Regions from separate parts of the Agrococcus versicolor genome, predicted to be linked through region 3. Evidence: predicted binding sites of a transcription regulator. Region 3 holds the regulator's gene; each other region holds the start of a gene.
The links. The regulator HrcA, encoded in region 3, represses chaperone genes, less so after heat shock. The targets are predictions, from matches to a motif close to TTNGCACTCGNNNNNNNCGAGTGCNAA.
Positions count from the first base shown of each region.

Region 1: the regulator HrcA is predicted to act here: its motif matches at 3,373-3,399, upstream of groES (co-chaperone GroES).
Region 2: the regulator HrcA is predicted to act here: its motif matches at 2,768-2,794, upstream of ABD249_RS00400 (Hsp20/alpha crystallin family protein).

Region 1 covers NZ_BAAAQT010000004.1:76,986-83,363, reverse strand. The annotation lists gene ABD249_RS02735 (ABC transporter substrate-binding protein) at 592-1,857, opposite strand; gene rarD (EamA family transporter RarD) at 2,009-2,926, opposite strand; gene groES (co-chaperone GroES) at 3,001-3,297, opposite strand; gene ABD249_RS02720 (class I SAM-dependent methyltransferase) at 3,424-4,602, shown strand; gene ABD249_RS02715 (hypothetical protein) at 4,671-5,603, opposite strand; gene ABD249_RS02710 (DUF4190 domain-containing protein) at 5,721-6,053, opposite strand; gene tsaD (tRNA (adenosine(37)-N6)-threonylcarbamoyltransferase complex transferase subunit TsaD) at 6,124-6,378, opposite strand, start outside.
Region 2 covers NZ_BAAAQT010000001.1:68,171-74,548, forward strand. The annotation lists gene ABD249_RS00380 (ZIP family metal transporter) at 1-276, opposite strand, end outside; gene ABD249_RS00385 (TetR/AcrR family transcriptional regulator) at 349-972, opposite strand; gene ABD249_RS00390 (TetR/AcrR family transcriptional regulator) at 1,106-1,750, opposite strand; gene ABD249_RS00395 (hypothetical protein) at 1,813-1,998, opposite strand; gene ABD249_RS00400 (Hsp20/alpha crystallin family protein) at 2,184-2,669, opposite strand; gene ABD249_RS00405 (NAD(P)-dependent alcohol dehydrogenase) at 2,930-3,961, shown strand; gene ABD249_RS00410 (IclR family transcriptional regulator) at 4,017-4,832, opposite strand; gene ABD249_RS00415 (Fur family transcriptional regulator) at 4,977-5,378, shown strand; gene ABD249_RS00420 (catalase) at 5,470-6,378, shown strand, end outside.
Region 3 covers NZ_BAAAQT010000006.1:754,399-760,776, reverse strand. The annotation lists gene ABD249_RS11985 (HIT domain-containing protein) at 1-245, opposite strand, end outside; gene ABD249_RS11980 (16S rRNA (uracil(1498)-N(3))-methyltransferase) at 266-976, opposite strand; gene ABD249_RS11975 (DnaJ C-terminal domain-containing protein) at 976-2,064, opposite strand; gene hrcA (heat-inducible transcriptional repressor HrcA) at 2,061-3,086, opposite strand; gene ABD249_RS11965 (DUF4870 domain-containing protein) at 3,214-3,939, shown strand; gene hemW (radical SAM family heme chaperone HemW) at 3,949-5,187, opposite strand; gene ABD249_RS11955 (DUF1990 domain-containing protein) at 5,210-5,845, opposite strand; gene lepA (translation elongation factor 4) at 5,961-6,378, opposite strand, start outside.

The DNA.
Region 1 (6,378 bases), on a different contig from region 3:
ATGCACGCACACTGGTCACGGTTGCACCTCGGAGGGCCTCTTCGAGGTGCAACCGTGACCACCGTCGGTGCGATCGTGACCACCGTGCGTGTCATGGCGTCCACCGCCGGTGCGATCATGACCGATCGACGCAGGATGCGACCACTCGGCCCAGGACGACGGTCGCATCTCCGCGCACGGGCATCCGACACCACGTGGGCGGCCCCCAGGAGGCGCGCACAGGCTGCAGGGCACGTGCAGCCTCCTGGTCGCCTTCCGACCCACGGTGGTCGCTGTTGCACCTCGCATGGCCCCTCCGAGGTGCAACAGCGACCACCGTCGGTGCAACCGTGACCACCCTGGGTGCAACCGTGACCACCGTCGGTGCAACCGTGACCACCGTGGGTGCAACTGTGACCAGTCGACGCACGACGTGACCAGTCGACGCACGACGTGACCAGTCGGCGCGAGACGTGACCGGTCGACGCGGGACGTGACCGGTCTGGGCGCTCGGGCGCGGCGGCGGGCGCTCCCCACGCACAGCGAAGGGGCCCCGATCTCCCGGGGCCCCTTCGTGATGCGGTGCTGTGATGCGGTGGTGCGGAGTGCTGGCTACTCGGTGAGCGAGCCGGCCTCGGTCGTCGTCAGCGTGTAGCGGTTGTCTGCACCGTAGGTGTAGATGCCGATGAACGCCTCGGTCGGGTCGCCGTTCTCGTCGAACTCGATCGGGCCGGAGACGCCGTCGTAGTCGATGTCCTCACCGTCCTCGATGAGCTGGAGGCACTCGGCCACGTCGGTGCACTTCGTGCCACCCTCGGACACCGACTGCAGGTTGTCCTTGATGGTGTCGGCGTCCGCCGAGCCGCCCTGCGCGGCGGCGAGCGCTGCGAGGATGACCGCGTCGTACGACTCGGGTGCGTAGGAGAAGTCCTCGAGGTCCGGGTTCACCTCTGCCAGGCGGTCCTGGAAGTCGGTGTCGGCCGGGTTGCCGGGCAGCGTGCCCTGCGCACCCTCGAGGGTGCCCTCGGGGAACTCGTACGTGTTCGAGAGGTTGCCGTCGACGAAGTAGACCTGGCTCGCCGGGTAGCCCTGCGTCGAGATCAGCTCGGGGACGATGTTCTCGGTCTCGACGAACGCGAGGAGGCCGACCGCGTCGGCGCCCGAGGCGATGATCGACGCGACCTGCGACGAGAAGTTCGTGTCACCGGGGTTGTAGGCCTCGGATGCCACGACGGCGCCGCCGGCTGCCTCGATGGCGAGCGTGGCGTTCTCGGCCAGGCCGATGCCGTAGGGGTCGTTGACGTAGATGAAGCCGACGTTCGTGGCGCCGTTGTTCACCATCAGGTTGCCGAGCACGCGGCCCTGCAGCACGTCGGAGGGGGCGGTGCGCCAGTAGATGCCGTCGTCGTCGTAGTCCGAGAAGTCGGGCGACGTGTTGGCCGGCGAGATCTGCACGATGTTCGCGTCGATCAGCTGGTCGACGAACGTGAAGGACACGCCCGAGGATGCTGCGCCGATGACGACGTCCGCGCCGGCGTCGACGAGCTCACCCGCCGACTGGATCGCGATGTCGGTCGTGGTGTCGCCGGAGTCCTTGTGGTCGACCTCGACGGCGAACTCGTAGCCCGCCTCCTCGAGGTCGGCCGCTGCGAGGTCGACGCCTGCGAACTCGGGCGGGCCGAGGTACTCGAGGTTGCCGGTCTGGGGCAGGATCGTGCCGACGTAGAGCGTCGACTCGGGGCCGCCGTCGCCGCCTCCATCGCCGCCGCCGGCGTCGCCGCCGCCGCCCGACGAGCATGCGGCCATCGCGAGGACGCCGATGGCGCTCGCTGCGAGCAGCGCGTTCCGGCGCGAACGCGGTCGAAGGAATGCCTTCATGGTGCTCCTTGAGTCAAGGGTGATGCCCCCGACCGTGCCGGGGTTGAGGCAACGATAGACGCGGGAAGGTCCGAGAAACCCTCAGTTGCGTGACGTTCTTGTAACGGTCTGATCCCGGTACGGTCACGGTCGTCGAGCGGGGCGCAGCCGCTCAGGGAGCGGGCAGCGGCACGGCGAGCGCGCGGCGCCTCGACCGCTCGGCGACGACGAGGTCGACCATGAGCACCGCGAGCGCGAGCCACACGATGGCGAAGCCGACGAGCCGCTCGAGCGGCATGGGCTCGCCCATGACGAGCACGCCGAACGCGAGGCTCATCGACGGGGCGATGTACTGCGTGAAGCCGAGCGTCGCGAGCGAGACGCGTCGCGCCGCCGCGGAGAACAGCATGAGGGGCAGCGCCGTGACGACGCCGAAGCCGAGGACCGCCCACTGCTGCCCGGGCGAGACCTCGAGGATGGTCGGACCGACGATGACGATCGACCCGACGAGCATCGCCATCGAGATGGGCAGCGTCGCCGCGGTCTCGATCGTGAAGCCCGTGATGGCGTCGACCTTGGCGCCGACCTGCTTCTTCAGCAGCCCGTACGTGCCGAACGACACCGCGAGCACGAGCGCGATCCACGGGAACGTGCCGTAGCCCACGACGAGCACGACGACCGCGACCGAGCTGATGCCGACCGCGACCCACTGCGCGGGGCGCAGGCGCTCGCGGAGCACCACGACGGCGAGCACGACCGACAGGATCGGGTTGAGGAAGTAGCCGAGGCTCGTCTCGACGATGTGCTGGCTGAGCACCGCGTACGCGAAGACCGTCCAGTTCGCGAGGATCGCGACGCCGGAGAGGCAGAGGAACAGCATGCTGCGCCGATCGCGCAGCACCGCGCGGATGCGGGACCAGCCGCGCACGACCGTGACGATGATCGCCGCGACGACGAGCGAGGCGAGGATGCGCCAGCCGATGAGCTCGATGGCGCCGATGCCCTCCATGAGGACGACGTACATCGGCATGACGCCCCACACGAGGTAGGCGCCGACGGCGAGCAGCAGCCCGCGGGACGACTCGCGCATCATGCCTCCTGGAACGACGCCGACGGCGGCGCCCATCCCGGGCGCCGCCTTCGGCGGTGGTGGATCGGTGCGCGTCAGCGCACGACCACGGCGAGCACGTCGCGCGCGGACAGCACGAGGAACTCGTCGCCGCCGAACTTCACCTCGGTGCCGCCGTACTTCGAGTAGAGCACGCGGTCGCCCTCGGCGACGTCGACGGGCACGCGGTTGCCGTTGTCGTCGATGCGACCCGGTCCGACCGCCACGACCTCGCCCTCCTGGGGCTTCTCCTTGGCGGTGTCGGGGATGACGAGCCCGCTGGCAGTCGTCGTCTCCGCCTCGACCTGGCGGATGACGATGCGGTCCTCGAGCGGCTTGATGGAGACCGACACGGTTGCCTCTTTCCTGAGTCGACAGTCTGCTGGCAATCGACGTCGTCGAGTGCCAGGTCGACTGTACGCGAGGCGCTGGCACTCGGTCAACATGAGTGCCAGCGTCGCTGCTGCTTGGATGGGGACATGGACGCCGTCGGCTTGCGCATGCTGCTCTCGCGCGAGGGCCTCGCCCTCCTCGACGAGGCGTCGGCGAGCCTCGACGACCTCGGTGGCGCCGTGCAGGCGGTGGCGACGCTGCGTCGCCGCGGGCACGACCCGGCGCTCGTCGCCGCCGTGCTGACGCAGGCCCGGCTGCGCCGGCGCGCGCACGCCAAGTTCGGCGACTTCGCCGCGGCGATGCTCTTCACGGAGGCGGGTCTCGAGCAGGCGACGCGGCTGCGCGTCGCCGCCGTGCACGCCGGCCGGATGCGCGACGCGGGCATGCGCGCCGTCGCCGACCTCGGCTGCGGCATCGGCGGCGACGCGATGGCGCTCGCGGGTGCCGGCTGCGTCGTGCGAGCCGTCGACGCCGACGAGGTCACCGCCGCGGTCGCGGGCTTCAACCTCGCCCCGCTGCCCGAGGCATCCGTCTCCCACGCCCGCGCCGAGGACGTGGACCTCGCGGGCGTCGACGCCGTCTGGGCAGACCCGGCACGGCGCGACGCCACGGGCCGCAGGCTGCCGGTCGAGGCATGGTCGCCGCCGCTGCCGTGGCTGCTCTCGCTCGCCCACGAGCGCCCCATGGGCATCAAGGTCGCCCCGGCGATCGACCGCGACCTGATCCCGGCCGGCAGCGAGGCGCAGTGGGTCACCGTCGACGGCGAGACGGTCGAGGCCGTCGTGTGGACGGGCGGGCTCGCCCGCGTCGGCGTGTCGACCTCGGCGCTCGTGCTCGACGCGGCCGGCGCGCACGAGGTGGCGGGGACGCCCGACGCCGACGACGTGCCGGTGCGGGAGCTCGGCGCCTGGCTGCACGAGCCCGCGGGATCCGTCATCCGCGCGCGCCTCATCGGCTCGATCGCGGAGCGCATCGCAGCGGGGGCCGTGAGCGAGCGCATCGCGTACCTCACGACCGACGCCGACGCGACGAGCCCGTTCACGCAGCGGTTCCGCGTGCTCGCGACGCTCCCCCTCGACGAGCGCACGATCCAGCGCGAGCTGCGCGAGCGGGGCATCGGCACGCTCGAGATCAAGAAGCGCGGCGCCGACGTCGACCCCGATCGCCTGCGCAGGCGCCTGCGCCTGCAGGGCGACCGCTCGGCGACGCTCGTCGCGACGCGCCTGGGCGGCCGCCACCGGGCGATCCTCGCCGAGCGCGCCTGAGGCGCCTCCCCGTCACGCAGAACGCCCCGCCGAGCAGGCGGGGCGTTCGTGCGATCGGCGGGGATGGCTCAGAACGAGCCGCCCGCTGCGAAGTACTGACCCCACACGACGACGTAGATGATGATGACGATGAGCGTGATGAGGGTGCCGAGCACGCCCGCGAGCATCGCGATGAGGCCCCACGGCTTGTTCTGGGGCGCGCGGCGCATGCTCATGAGGCCCGTGACGATCGCGCCGACGGCGGGCAGGAGGCCGAGGCCGGACCACGACAGCACGAAGCCGAGCGCACCGAGCACGATCGCCGTGATCGTGAGGCCCGTGAGCTTGCCGCGCGGTGCCTTCTCGGGCTGTCCGAACTGCTGCTGGCCGTAGGCGGCGTAGCCGGTCTGCTGCTGGCCGTACTGCGGCTGCTGGTAGCCGGGCTGGCCGTAGGCGGCCTGCTGGCCGTACGACCCGTCCTGCTGCTGCTGGCCGTAGGCGGGCGCCGACGACTGCTGGCCGTAGGCCGGGGTCTGCTGCCCGTACGACGGAGCGGGCGTCGACTGGCCGTACGACTGCTGCTGCTGGCCGTACGACGGGGTCTCGGACTGCTGGCCGTACGACGGGGTCTCGGACTGCTGGCCGTACGACGGGGTCTCGGGCTGCTGGCCGTACGACGGGGTCGATGCGGGCTGCTGGCCGTAGGAGGGCGTCTCGGGCTGCTGCTGTCCGTACGACGGCGTCTGCTCGGCCTGCTGGCCGTATGCGGGCGTCTCGGACTGCTGGCCGTACGACGGCGTCGCCTGCTGGCCGTAGGACGGGGTCGCGGGCTGCTCGGGCTGCTGCGCGGCGGCCTGGCCCCACGAGCCGGCCGACGAGTCGCTCGAGGCGCTCCACGACTGGCCCTGCTCGGGCTGCTGCGACTGCTGGCCGAAGCTCGGGTCGGTCGCGGGCTGCTGCTCGGGGGTCTCCGACGGCGCGAAGCGTCGCTCGTCGCCCTGCTGCGGGAACTGGTCGCTCATGGTCCCTCCTGGGATCCTCGCCTGCCTGGCAGGCTGTGGTCACGGTCGTCACGAAGAGCGGTGCGACGCGACGTGCTCACGCTACCGCACGCGTCCCGGCCGAGACCGTGGGTCGCGTCATCGAACGGTGGGCAGCTGCTCCACGAGCTCGCCGATGCCGACCGCGAAGAGCGCGACCCCCACGACGAGCAGCACGAGCGAGAGCGCGCCGAGCACGATCGCCGCGAGCGCGAGCGGGCGGCCGCCCGCGTCCGTGCGTCGGATGCGGACGAGCGCGATCGCGCCGAGCACGATGCCGGCGATCGACCCGATCCCCGGCAGCAGCACGAGGCCTGCGGCGCTCGCGCAGATGGCGAGCATCGCGAGCAGGTCGGTCGCGGGCGCGCGGTACGCGGCGGCGTCGGGCGCCTCGTGCGCGGCGGCGAGGGGCGGCGGCGGTGCGATGCTCACGCTGCAGAGCATGCCATCCGAGCCTGTGCGGCGGCTCTGTCGCGCGCACACGGCGCTGCCGATGGGCGCGTCAGCCGACCTGGACGATCCCGGCGTCGAGCGTCGACTCCACGCCGAAGCCCGGCGCGCTCGGTGCGACGCCGCGCGAGACGAGGCGCGCGCCGAGCCCGGCGATCATCGCGCCGTTGTCGGTGCACAGCGCCAGCGGAGGCACGCGCAGCGCGACGCCCGCCGCCTCGCACCGCTCCGCGGCGACCTCGCGCAGCCTCGCGTTCGCGACGACGCCGCCGCCGAGCAGCAGGCGCGGCACGCCCGTGTGCGCGCA
Region 2 (6,378 bases), on a different contig from region 3:
GCCGTCGCGGTCGCGTGCGCCGATGCGCTCGACGAGTCGATCGGCGAGGAAGAACGTCGCGGCGCCGAGCGCGAGGCCGATGGCCACCGGCACGGCTCCGCCGACGCGCAGGCCCTCCTCGGCGAGCTCGAACGCGATGCTCGCGATGAGCGCACCCGCGCCGAACGCGAGCACGAGCCCGAGCAGCATCGGCGGCCACCGGCGCAGCACGGCGAGCACGGCGCCGGCGAGCAGCGACGCGGCGGCGACGCCACCCCACAGCAGGCTCTCGAGCACGGCTCCTCCTCGACGCAGGTCAGCGTGCCCGCTCGCGCGCGTCGGCGCAACCGCTGGCGCGGCGCGTGCGCGTCAGGCGACGACGTCGGCGCGCAGCACCGGCACGAGCATCGCCTCGACGGCGGCGAGCACGCCGTCGATCGCGGCGTCGTCCATCGTCGGATCGTCGAGGAACGACGCGAGGACGAGCGCGTCGGCGCGACGGATGGCGTCGACGATGCGCTCGCGGTGGCCCTCGTCCTGGGCGACGCCCCAGCGCGGTGCGAGGACATCCGACAGCGCGCCCGCGAGCGCCTCGACGGCCACGGTCCGGTCGCCGCGGGCCTCGGGCCGCAGCCACTGCCACGTGCGCACCGCCTGGTAGGCGGGCACGGTGCGGTGCACGCGGAGCGTCGCGTCGAGCAGGGCGCGCACGTCGGACTCGAGGCTGCCGTGCGGCGTGGACGCCGCCTCGACGAGCATCCGGTGCGCGAGCGCCGTGTGCCGATCGAAGAGCGCACGCACCAGCGCGTCGCGATCGGCATGGTGCCGGTACGCCGTGCCGACCGAGACGCCGGCGCGCACGGCGACGTCGGTCATCGTGATGCGGTCGATGCCGCGCTCGTCGATGAGGGCGGCCGCGGCGTCGAGCAGGCGCAGCGAGGTCGTGGATGGCGGCGCGGCCTCGGGTGGCGCGAACGCGTCGGACGCTGCCATCGCCACCTCTCGTCCCGCGTCGTCGGCGACGTCCGCGGATGGCGAGCCTAGCCAGCGTCGCGCGTCGCGCGCGGCATGCGCGCGCCCGGGGCGGCCACTGGACGCCGGGTGGCTGACGGCCGTCCGCTCGGGGTCAGTCGGCGAGCGCGGCGAGGATCGCGGCGACGAGCATCGTCTCGGTCGCGGCGAGCAGCTCGACCGCGGACGCGTCGTCGAGGTCGGGCTCGTCGAGGAACGCCGCGAGCACGAGGGCATCGGCGCGGCGCACGGCGGTCGCGATGCGAGCGCTGCGCGCGTCGTCGAGCGCGAGGCCGTAGCGGGGTCCGAGGACCGACAGCAGGTCGTGCGCCGAGAGGTCGACGGCGATCGTGCGGTGGCCGTGGGCATCGTGGCGCAGCCACTGCCACGTGCGCACCGCCTGGTAGGCGGGCAGCGTGCGGTGCTCGTGCAGGTAGGCGGCGAGCAGCGCGCGCACGTCGGCCTCGAGCGTGCCCTGCGACGTGGCCGCGGCGGCGATGAGCGCGTGGCGGACGTGGGCGACGCTGCGCTCGTAGAGGGCGCGGATGAGGGCGTCGCGGTCCTCGAAGTACCGGTAGACCGTGCCCACGGACGTCCCGGCGCGGATGCCGACGTCGGTCGTCGACAGGCGATCGATGCCGCGCTCCGCGATGATGGCGGCCGCAGCGTCGAGCAGCCGATTCGCCGTGTCCGCCGCCTGACCCGTGCTCGGCTCCCGGCGCATGGCTGCGGCGCCGGGCTCGGCCTCGGTGGCGTCCATGGCGGTCTCCTGTCGTGCGATGCGCAGACTCGTGAGCCTAGCCACGCCGGCAGGGCATCCGCCTAGTCGTCGAGCGCGGCCACGTCACCCGCGTCGACCGCCGCGGGCTCGCGGTCGTCGCCCACCGAGGCGATCGACGACTCGCCGGAGCCGCCGGCGCGCAGGCCCGCCTCCTCGAGCGCTCGCTCGAGCTCGGCCTCGAAGGCGGCGTCGGGGGCGGGCGGCCGCACGCCCTCGTGCATCGTCATGGCACGACCGTACGACGCCGCGCCGTGCAGGGGAAGAGGGCATGGGTGCACGCGACGGGGCCGGGCGGCACGTGCCGCCCGGCCCCGTCGCGATGCCGCGTCAGCGGCCGTGGTTGATGAGCCCCAGCCATCGGCCGAACGTCGGCTCGAGCTCGTCGTCCTCGAGCGTCGTGGGGGTCCGGTGCTCACGCATCGCTGCCCACCTCCACGGCATCCTGCGCCTCCTGCGTCGACGTGCCGCCCTGCGCCAGCGCGCGGTCGGAGCCTGCGTGCTCCACGGCGATCTTGCGCGGCTTCGAGCGCTCGGCCACCGGGATCGTCAGCGTGAGCACGCCGTGCTCGTACGACGCATGGATGGCGTCGAGGTCGAGATCCGAGCCGAGGCTCAGCTGGCGCGTGAACCGGCCGGCCGGGCGCTCCTGGGCGAGCCAGTGCGCACCCTCGGCGGCGCCGAGCGTGCGCTCGGCCTGGATGGTGAGCGTCGTCGCGTCGACGTCGAGGTCGATGGATCCCGGGTCGACGCCCGGCAGGTCGACGTGCACGACGTAGTGCTCGTCGACGCGGTAGAGATCCATCGGCATCCAGCTCGCGCTGCGCTGGGTGCCTCCGCTGGTCAGCAGGCGTGCGGCCATGCGATCCATCTCGCGGAACGGGTCGAAGGTCAGAGCCATGACAACCACCTCCTTCGAGCAAGCGGCTCGCTGCCCTGTGCGGCGAGCCAGGTGTCGTGGCGATCGCCCTCGGGCCGTGCCCGAGAGGCGACTCGATTCTGGCACTCTCACCATGAGAGTGCCAATTGTCGCGCCTGCGAGATCGCTGAGAGGAGCGGCCCTCTCACGATGCGAGAGCGCCGCTGGCGCGTCGAGGGGGCTGCGGGCATGCTCGTCGCACCGCGTCGGCCCCTGGGCCGACCTCGACGAGGAGGTACGCAGTGAAGGCTGTCCGACTGCACGAGTACGGCACGGATCCGAGCATCGACGACGTGCCGGAGCCCACGATCTCCGGCCCCTGGGACGTCATCGTCGACGTCGGGGCCGCGGGTCTGTGCCGCACCGACCTGCACATCATCGAGGGGCAGTGGGATCCGATCCAGCACCCGAGCCTGCCGTACATCCTCGGGCACGAGAACGCCGGCACCGTGCGCGAGGTCGGCAGCGCCGTGTCGAACGTCGCGGTGGGCGACACGGTCATCATGCATCCGCTCACGAGCTGCGGCCTGTGCCCCGCGTGCCGCGTCGGCCAGGACTCGCACTGCGAGCACGCGAGCTTCCCCGGGATCAACGCCGACGGCGGCATGGCGCAGCAGCTGCGCACGAACGCACGCGCGGTCGTGCGGCTCGATGCAGGGGTCGACCCGAAGGACGTCGCGGCGCTCGCCGACGCCGGGCTCACCGCCTACCACGCGGTCCGCAAGGCGGCGCCGCTGCTCTTCCCCGGCTCGCACGCCGTCGTCGTCGGCGCGGGCGGCCTCGGCCACATCGGCATCCAGACGCTCGCGGCGATCACGAGCGCCGAGATCACGGTCGTGGATCGCAGCGAGCAGGCGCTCGAGCTCGCGGCGCAGCTGGGCGCCCACCACACCGTCCTGTCGACGGACGACGACGACGCCGTCGCGAAGCAGGTGCTCGACATCACCGGCGGCGGCGCGCACATCCTCTTCGACTACGTCGGCGAGCGCGGTGCCGAGCTGCTCGCGACGCGGCTGCTGCGCAACCGGGGCTCGCACTACGTCATCGGCTACGGCGGCGAGGTGCGCATCCCGACGATCGAGATCATCTCGCGCGAGATCAACGTCATCGGCAACCTCGTCGGCACGTACAACGACCTCGTCGAGCTCATGACGCTCACCGCCCAGGGCCGCGTGCAGCTGCACACCGCCGTGTACCCGCTGGACGCGGTGCACGACGCGATCCACGACCTCGAGGCGGGCAGGCTCATCGGGCGCGGCATCCTCGTGCCGTAGGCCGCGGCCCGGTCCCGGCCGCTCGCCGCTCGCCGCCGGCGAGCGGCCGGGGCCATCACGCCGCCGAGCCGCGCAGCCGGTAGTGCCTGCTCACGTCGCTCGCCGCGTCGCGCAGCAGTCGCTCGATGCAGTGCTCGCGCTGCGCGTCGACCGTCTCCGAGGGGGCGCTGATCGCGACGGCGCCGACGACGGCGCCCGCGGCGTCGCGCACGCCGACGGCGGCGCACGTCATGCCGGGCACGAACTCCTCCCGCTCCCATGCGATGCCGCGCCGCGACACGGTCGCGAGGTGCGCGTCGAGCTGCTCGCGCGTGCCCATCGTCGCGTGGGTCATCCGCTGCATCCCGTGCACCTCGAGGTACTCGTCGACCGCCTCGGGCGCCATCGCCGCGAGCATGATCTTGCCGAACGCCGTCGCGTGCGCCGCCTCGTGGAAGCCGAAGGCCAGCGGCGTGAGCCGCGGGTGGTCGGAGCAGTCGACGACGTGGGCGACGACCACGTCGGCGCCGCGGTAGACCGCGAGGTACGCCGCCGCCGAGGCCTGCTCGTGGAGTCGGGCCACCTCGCCGCGCACGGGGGCCGGCACGCCCACCTGCCGGTGCAGCGCGGCACCCAGCCGGTCGAACGCGTAGCCGAGCTCGAAGCGGCGCTCGCCGCGCATGTGCACGAGGTAGTCGGCCTGCACGAGCGCCTGCAGGAGCCGGTAGACGGTGGGCAGCGGATAGCCGAGGGCCTGCGACACCTCGCGGGCGGTCGCGCCACCGCGTCCGGCGACGACCTCGAGGATCGCGAGGGTGCGTGCGACGGTCTGCACGCCGGCGTCGCGCGCCGCCGGTGCGGCACCGCTGCGATCGACGTCGTCATCTGCCATGGTCCGATCATGGCGCGACGGCGCACGACACGCGGAAGACTTGAGTCGTTCACGATGATGCGACAGTGTGGGGACATGGACCTCGTCGCGACCGCCCCCGCAGCGGGTTCCGGTGCGCTCGAACGACGCGTGGCGCACGAGGGCATGCTGCGCACGCGCGGGCTGCGCGTCACGCGCGGTCGCCTCGCGGTGCTCGACGTCCTCGCGGCGCAGCCCCACGCCGACGCCGACGCCATCCACCGCGCCATGGCTTCCGCCGAGCCCAGCATCTCGCTGCAGTCCGTGCACAACGTGCTCGCCGCCCTCCACGAGGCCGGCGTGCTGCGACGCTTCCAGCCCGCGCGCTCGGCCGCCCGGTACGAGCTGCGCGTCGACGACAACCACCACCACGCGGTGTGCTCGCGCTGCGGCCGCGTCGAGGACGTCGACTGCGTCACCGGCGAGGCCCCCTGCCTCCATGCGCCCGCACCCGCGGGATTCGCGGTCATGCAGGCCGAGGTGACGTTCTGGGGGCTGTGCGCCGCGTGCGCCGCGACCGAGCGCTGACGGCCGCTCGCCGTCCGTCGACCCCGGCGGGCGAGCATCGCCGTCCCCTCCGAACCGACCGACCCATCCCCACGAGGAAGCAGGCAGCATCATGACCCATCGGACCACCACCAACTCCGGAGCCCCGGTCGCGAGCGACCAGCACTCCCAGTCCGTCGGCGCCGACGGCGCCATCGCGCTCACCGATCACTACCTCGTCGAGAAGCTCGCGCAGTTCAACCGCGAGCGCGTGCCCGAGCGCGTCGTGCACGCCAAGGGTGGCGGCGCGTTCGGCACCTTCACCGTCACGAACGACGTGTCCGCGTACACGCGCGCCGCGGTGTTCCAGTCCGGCACCGAGACCGAGATGCTCGCGCGCTTCTCGTCCGTCGCCGGCGAGCAGGGCAGCCCCGACACGTGGCGCGACCCCCGCGGCTTCGCGCTGAAGTTCTACACGACCGAGGGCAACTACGACCTCGTCGGCAACAACACGCCCGTCTTCTTCATCAAGGACGGCATCAAGTTCCCCGACTTCATCCGCTCGCAGAAGCGCCTGCCGGGCAGCAACCTCCGCGACCACGACATGCAGTGGGACTTCTGGACCCTGCAGCCCGAGTCGGCCCACCAGGTCACCTGGCTCATGGGCGACCGCGGCCTCCCCGCGTCGTGGCGCCACATGGACGGCTTCGGGTCGCACACCTACCAGTGGATCAACGCCGCCGGCGAGCGCTTCTGGGTGAAGTACCACTTCGAGACGGATCAGGGCAACGACTTCATGCCCCAGGAGCAGGCCGACCAGCTCGCCGGCTCGGACGCCGACTACTACATCCGCGACCTCTACGAGGCCATCGACGGTGGCGACACCCCGTCGTGGACCCTGCACGTGCAGGTCATGCCGTACGAGGACGCCGCGACGTACCGCTTCAACCCGTTCGACCTCACGAAGGTGTGGCCCAAGAGCGACTACCCGCTCGTCGAGGTCGGCCGCATGGAGCTGAACCGCAACCCGCAGAACTACTTC
Region 3 (6,378 bases):
AAGTCGCCGGCCGCACGTTCGAGCGCGATGGCGCGCGCGGCGCGCACCATCGAGGCCAGGAGGTCGGGGTCGCCGGCGGCGAGCTCGACGACGTCGCGGTAGGCCGAGGTCTTCGGCACGACGAGCACGTGCATCTCGGCCTTGGGGGCGATGTCGGTGAACGCGATGAGCTCGTCGTCCTCGAGCACGATCTCGGCGGGGATCTCACGCGCGACGATGCGCTCGAAGATGGTCTGCTCTGCCATGGCTCCAGCGTACTCGGCGGTCACCAGCGCCACCGCGACGCGAGGGCCGCGATCGCCGCGGGCCCCGCCGTCGAGGTGCGCACGACGTGCTGTCCCATCCGCACGTGCTCGCCGCCGAGCGCGTCGAGCTCGTCGGGGGCGATGCCGCCCTCGGGCCCGACGACGAGCAGCACGTCGCGGCCGTCCGGCTCGAGGGACGCGAGCGACGCGGTCGCGGTCGGCTCGAGCACGACGAGGCGCCAGCGATCGGCGAGGGCTGCGAGCGACCGCGTGTCGATGGCCTCGACGACCTCGGGCACGTGGGCGCGCAGCGACTGCTTGCCCGCCTCGCGCACGATCGTGCGCCACCGGGCGAGGGACTTCGCGGCCCGTTCGCCGCGCCACGTCACGATCGAGCGCTGCGCCTGCCACGGCACGACGACGTCGACGCCGAGCTCGGTCGCCGCCTGGATCGCCAGCTCGGCGCGATCGCCCTTCGCGAGCGCCTGCGCGAGCCCGATCCGCGGCGTCGGCACGGGGTCGTGCCGGATGGCGCGCACCTCGAGCGCGACCTCGGGCCGCACCTCGGCGAAGACGGCCTCGCAGACGGTGCCGCGTCCGTCGGCGACGAGCACGTGCTCGCCGACGCGGGCGCGGCTGACGGTCGCGGCGTGCCTGGCGTCGTCCGCGCCGAGCACCACGCGGTCCCCCACGGCGACGTCGAGCGCCTCGACGTAGTAGCAGTGCGCCATCAGAACCGCAGGAACCGATCCCGGAGCTTCGAGAAGAGGCCCTGCTGGAACTGCGCCATGCGCGGCGCCGGCGGCTTCATGCGATCGCGCAGCTGCTCGAGCAGGTCGACCGACTTGCGATCGAGGCGCGAGGGCGTCACGACCTGCACGCCGAGGCGCAGGTCGCCGCGGCCCGCGCCGCGCAGCCTGCCCACGCCGCGTCCGGCGACCGTCACGACGTCGGCGCTCTGCGTGCCGGCCTCGATGTCGATCGTCACCGGGCCGTCGATCGACTCGATCGTCGCGTGGGCACCGAGCGCGGCGTCGACCATCGAGACCTCGACGGTGCCGAGCAGGTCGTCGCCGTCGCGGCTGAAGACGTCGTGGTGCGTGACGTGCACCTCGAGGAAGAGCGTGCCGGGGTCGCCGCCGGCCTCGCCGACCTCGCCCTGGCCGGGCAGCTGGATGCGCAGGCCCGTGTCGACGCCCGCGGGGATGTCGACGGGGATCGTGCGCTCGGCGCGGACGCGGCCGTGGCCGGCGCACGTCGGGCACGGGTAGGGGATGACGGTGCCGTGGCCTTGGCACGAGCCGCACGGCTGGCTCGTGACGACGTTGCCGAGCAGCGAGCGCACCTGGCGCTGCACGTGCCCGGAGCCCTGGCAGATGTCGCACGTCTCCTCGCGCGTGCCCGGTGCCGCGCAGCGGCCCTCGCACGTCTCGCACAGCACGGCGGTCTGCACGCGCAGGTCGCGGTGCACGCCGAAGACGACGTCGTGCAGGTCGAGGTCGATGCGCAGCAGCGAGTCCTGGCCGGGCCGCCGGCGCGGCCTGGGGCCCTGCTGGCGGCCGCCGCCGCCGTTGAAGAACTGCTCGAAGATGTCGCCGAGCCCGAAGCCCGCCGTCTGCGGCCCGCGGTCGTAGTCGGCGCGCGACTGCGCATCCGACAGCACGTCGTAGGCGTGCGTCACGTCCTTGAAGCGCTCGGCCGCGTCGCTCGACGGGTTCACGTCGGGGTGCAGCTGCCGCGCGAGCTTGCGGTAGGCACGCTTGATGTCGTCCTGGCTGGCCTCGCGGGGCACGCCCAGGACCTCGTAGTGATCGCTCATCGCTCCTCGTCGTCGAGCAGCCGCGTGAGGTACCGCGCCACTGCGCGGACGGCTGCCATGTTCGATGCGTAGTCCATGCGGGTCGGTCCGAGCACGCCGACGCGACCGGCCTCGTGGCCGCCGGCGCCGTAGGCGCCCGTCACGATCGACGTCTGCTCGAGCCCGTCCGCCATCTCGCGCCCGATGCGGGTCGCGACGGCGGACGCCTCGGCATCCATCTCGCCGAAGAGGCGAAGGAGCGTGACCTGCTCCTCGATCGCCTCGAGCACGAGCGTGACGGAGCCGGAGAGGTCGTGACGGCCGCGCACGAGGTGCGAGGCGCCTGCGATGACGAGCCGGTCGCCCGCGGTGGGCGCGAGCGCCTCGCCGAGCGCGACGACGACCCTGGCGGTCGCGGTGGCGACCGCGGGGTCGGCACCCTCGACGACGGCGACGAGGGACTCCTCCGCGTCGGTCGTGGGCTTGCCGGCGACCGCGACGTCGAGCGCGCGGCCGATCGCCTGCGCCGCGTCGCCCTCGACCTGCTGCCCCGCGTCGACCATGCGCTGCTCGACGCGGCCCGAGTCGAGGATGACGACGAGGAGCAGGCGCGACGCCGCGAGCTGCACGACCTCGACGCGGCGCACGCGCGCCTTCGCGACCGACGGGTACTGCGCGAGCGCGACCTGGTTCGTGAGCTGCGACAGCAGGCGCACCGAGCGCGCCATGACGTCGTCGAGGTCGTCGGCCTCGTCGAGGAAGCGCGCGATGGCCTGGCGCTGCGCGGGGGACAGCGGCTGCATGCCCTGCAGCCGGTCGACGTAGACGCGGTAGCCCTTGTCGGTGGGGATGCGGCCGGAGGACGTGTGCGGCGCGACGATGAGCTCGGCCTCCTCGAGCATCGCCATGTCGCCGCGGATCGTCGCGGCGCTCACGCCGAACGAGTGGCGCTCGACGATGGTCTTCGAGCCGACCGGCTCGCTCGAGGCGACGTAGTCCTGCACGATCGCACGCAGCACCTGGAGTCCGCGATCCGTGACCATCGTCCCCCCTCGTCTGGCACTCGCCGTTCCTGAGTGCCAATCGTACCGCGATCGGTGGGTGCGTTCCCAGCCTCGCGCGACCATGATGGACCCAGCCGCACCCGGCACCTTGATCGAGAGGTTCGACATGACCGACCCCAACGGCCCCGCCGCGGCGCCGGACGAGCCGCAGGCTCCGCAGTTCGGTGCGCCCCCGCAGGGCGGCGCGCACCAGACGGCACCGGCCGCCGGCGAGCCCGCGCAGCCCTTCTCGAGCCCCGCGCCCGGCGCCCCCTCCTCCGGCGCACCCGGGCAGCAGGTCCCGCCGCAGCAGCCCTTCGGAGCTCCCGGCCAGCAGGCTCCCGGCCAGCCGCCCTACGGCGCACCCGGCCAGCAGCCGCCGTACGGCGCACCCGGCCAGCAGGCTCCGTACGGCGCACCCGGTCAGCAGCCCTACGGCGCGCCGCAGTACGGCGCCCCCGGTCAGCCGCAGTACGCCGCCGGCGCGCCCATGTCGCCGCAGGACGAGAAGCAGTGGGCGATGTTCGGCCACCTCGGCGGCATCGCATGGGTCATCGGCCTCGGCTGGCTCGGCCCGCTCATCGTCTACCTGATGTACAAGGACCGCAGCGCGTTCGTCCGGCAGGAGTCGAAGGAGGCGCTGAACTTCCAGATCCTCATGACGATCATCTCGGTCGGAGGATCGATCGTCGTCGGCATCCTCACCGTCATCACGTTCGGCATCGCGAGCATCCTCTACCTCGCGGTCGCGGCAGCCCCGCTGCTCGGCATCATCTTCGGCATCGTCGGCGGCGTGCGCGTCAACGCGGGCGGCTCGTACCGCTACCCGTTCAACTGGCGCATCGTCAAGTAGCGCCGACGGTCACGTCGACGACGTGAGCCGACGCACCACGACGTCGGCCAGCAGCCGCCCTGCGAGGCTCGGAGCGATCCGGCCGCGCAGGGCGGCCTCCTCGTCCAGCAGCCCGTCCGCCAGCAGCTGCGGCACCGCCGCGACGCCGTCGGCGTCGAGCACGTCCATGGGCAGGCCGGCGCGGATGCGCGTCTCGAGCAGGACGCGCTCGACGCGCCGCGTCTCGTCGTCGAGCACCTCGCGCGCGAGCGCGGGCGACTCGCCACCGGCGAGCCGCTGGGCGTACGCCGCGGGGTGCTTGACGTTCCACCAGCGCACGCCGCCGACGTGGCTGTGCGCGCCCGGTCCGACGCCCCACCAGTCCTCGCCGTGCCAGTACGAGAGGTTGTGCCGCGACACGGCGCCGCCGCGCGCCCAGTTCGACACCTCGTACCAGTCGTAGCCGGCGGCCGCGAGCGTCGCGTCGGCCGCCTCGTACATCGCCGCGTGCAGGTCGTCGTCGACGGGCGCCACCTCGCCGCGGCGGATCTGGCGCGCGAGCGCCGTGCCGTCCTCGACGATGAGCGCATAGGCGGACAGGTGGTCGACGTCGTACGACAGCGCGGCGTCGAGCGAGCGCTGCCAGTCGGCGAGCGACTCGCCGGGCGTGCCGTAGATGAGGTCGACGCTCGCGTCGAGCCCCGCATCCCTCGCCCAGGCGACGACCTGCGGCACGCGCTCGGGATCGTGCGTGCGATCGAGGGTGCGCAGCACGTGCGGCACGACCGACTGCATGCCGACGCTCACGCGCGTGAAGCCCGCGCTCGCGAGCGTGCGCAGGTCGGCGGCGTCGACCGAGTCGGGATTCGCCTCGGTCGTGACCTCGGCGTCGTCGGCGAGGTGCCACGTCTCGCGCACGGCGTCGAGCATGCGCGCGAGGTCGCCGGGCGGCAGCAGCGTGGGGGTGCCGCCGCCGACGAACACGGTCGACACGGGACGGCGCACGGCCGGGTCGTGCTCGGCGAGCGCGTCGAGCACGCGGCCGGCGAGCGCGATCTCCGCGATCGCCTGGTCGGCGTAGTCGTCCTGCCGCGCACCGCGCAGCTCGGTCGACGTGTAGGTGTTGAAGTCGCAGTAGCCGCAGCGCACGCGGCAGAACGGCACGTGCAGGTACACGCCGAAGGCGCGGTCGGCCCCGCCGCTCGCCGCGGAGGCGGGCAGGAGGCCGTCGCCGGGTGCGGCGTCGCCGTCGGGCAGCGCGCCCATCAGCGCCCGCCCTGCTCGAGCACGGTCACTCGACGTGGATGCGGCGCAGGGCGTCGAGGTAGCGGGCGTGGTAGCGGCGCTGGATGCGCAGCGTGACGGGGCCGCCGAGCCGAGCCCACCATGCGGCGGGGCGCGAGAGCACCCGCAGGTGGAAGTAGACCGACTCGTCCTCGGCGAGCTCGACGAGCATGCGCTCCTCCCCCGCCTCGGGGTGGCCGTCGAGGGTGCCGAAGATCACGGCGTGCGTCGTCGCCTCGTCCTCGACCGCGATGACGCGCACGGGGGCGTGGATCTGCAGCAGGCCGATGCGGATGCGCTGCATCGCCGAGTCGCCGGGCTGCAGGAACGGCTCGCCGTCGGCCGCGAAGACCTGCGGCGCCTCGGTCGAGGCCGCACGGGCCGGATCCTGCCCGTCGAAGCCGACGGGCCGGTACGTCGCGCGGTCGGTCGTGGGCTGCACGTCGACCTCGACGCCGCTGAGACGCTGCACGCGCCACGTGCGCAGCGCGGCGACCGCCGCGTCGTAGCGGGCACGGCCGTGGCCGATGCGCGCGCGGCGCGAGACGAGCTCGAAGCCCTTCGGCGGGAAGCGGTCGAAGTCGAAGTGCGCCGTGGCGCCGATGATGCCGTAGTTCGCGGAACGGCTTGCCAGATCCTGCACGGGCCTCTCCTGACGTGTGCTCATGGCGGCGACCCTCGGGCGGCCTCAGCGAGGATAGCGCGTCCCCTGCGCGGGCCCGTCGCGGCGACGGGCGGAGGCGGTGCGCCTCGGGCGGCTACGACTCCTTGCGCTCGCCCGTCGAGAGCGCGGCGATGAACGCCTCCTGGGGGACCTCGACGCGACCGACCATCTTCATGCGCTTCTTGCCCTCCTTCTGCTTCTCGAGGAGCTTGCGCTTGCGGGTGATGTCGCCGCCGTAGCACTTCGCCAGCACGTCCTTGCGGATCGCGCGGATCGTCTCGCGGGCGATGATGCGGGCGCCGATCGCTGCCTGGATCGGCACCTCGAACTGCTGGCGCGGGATGAGCTCGCGCAGCTTGCCCGCCATGAGCGTGCCGTACGCGTACGCCTTCTCGCGATGCACGATCGCGCTGAACGCGTCGACCTGCTCGCCCTGCAGGAGGATGTCGACCTTGACGAGGTCGGCCTCCTGCGTGCCGTCGACCTCGTAGTCGAGCGAGGCGTAGCCCTGC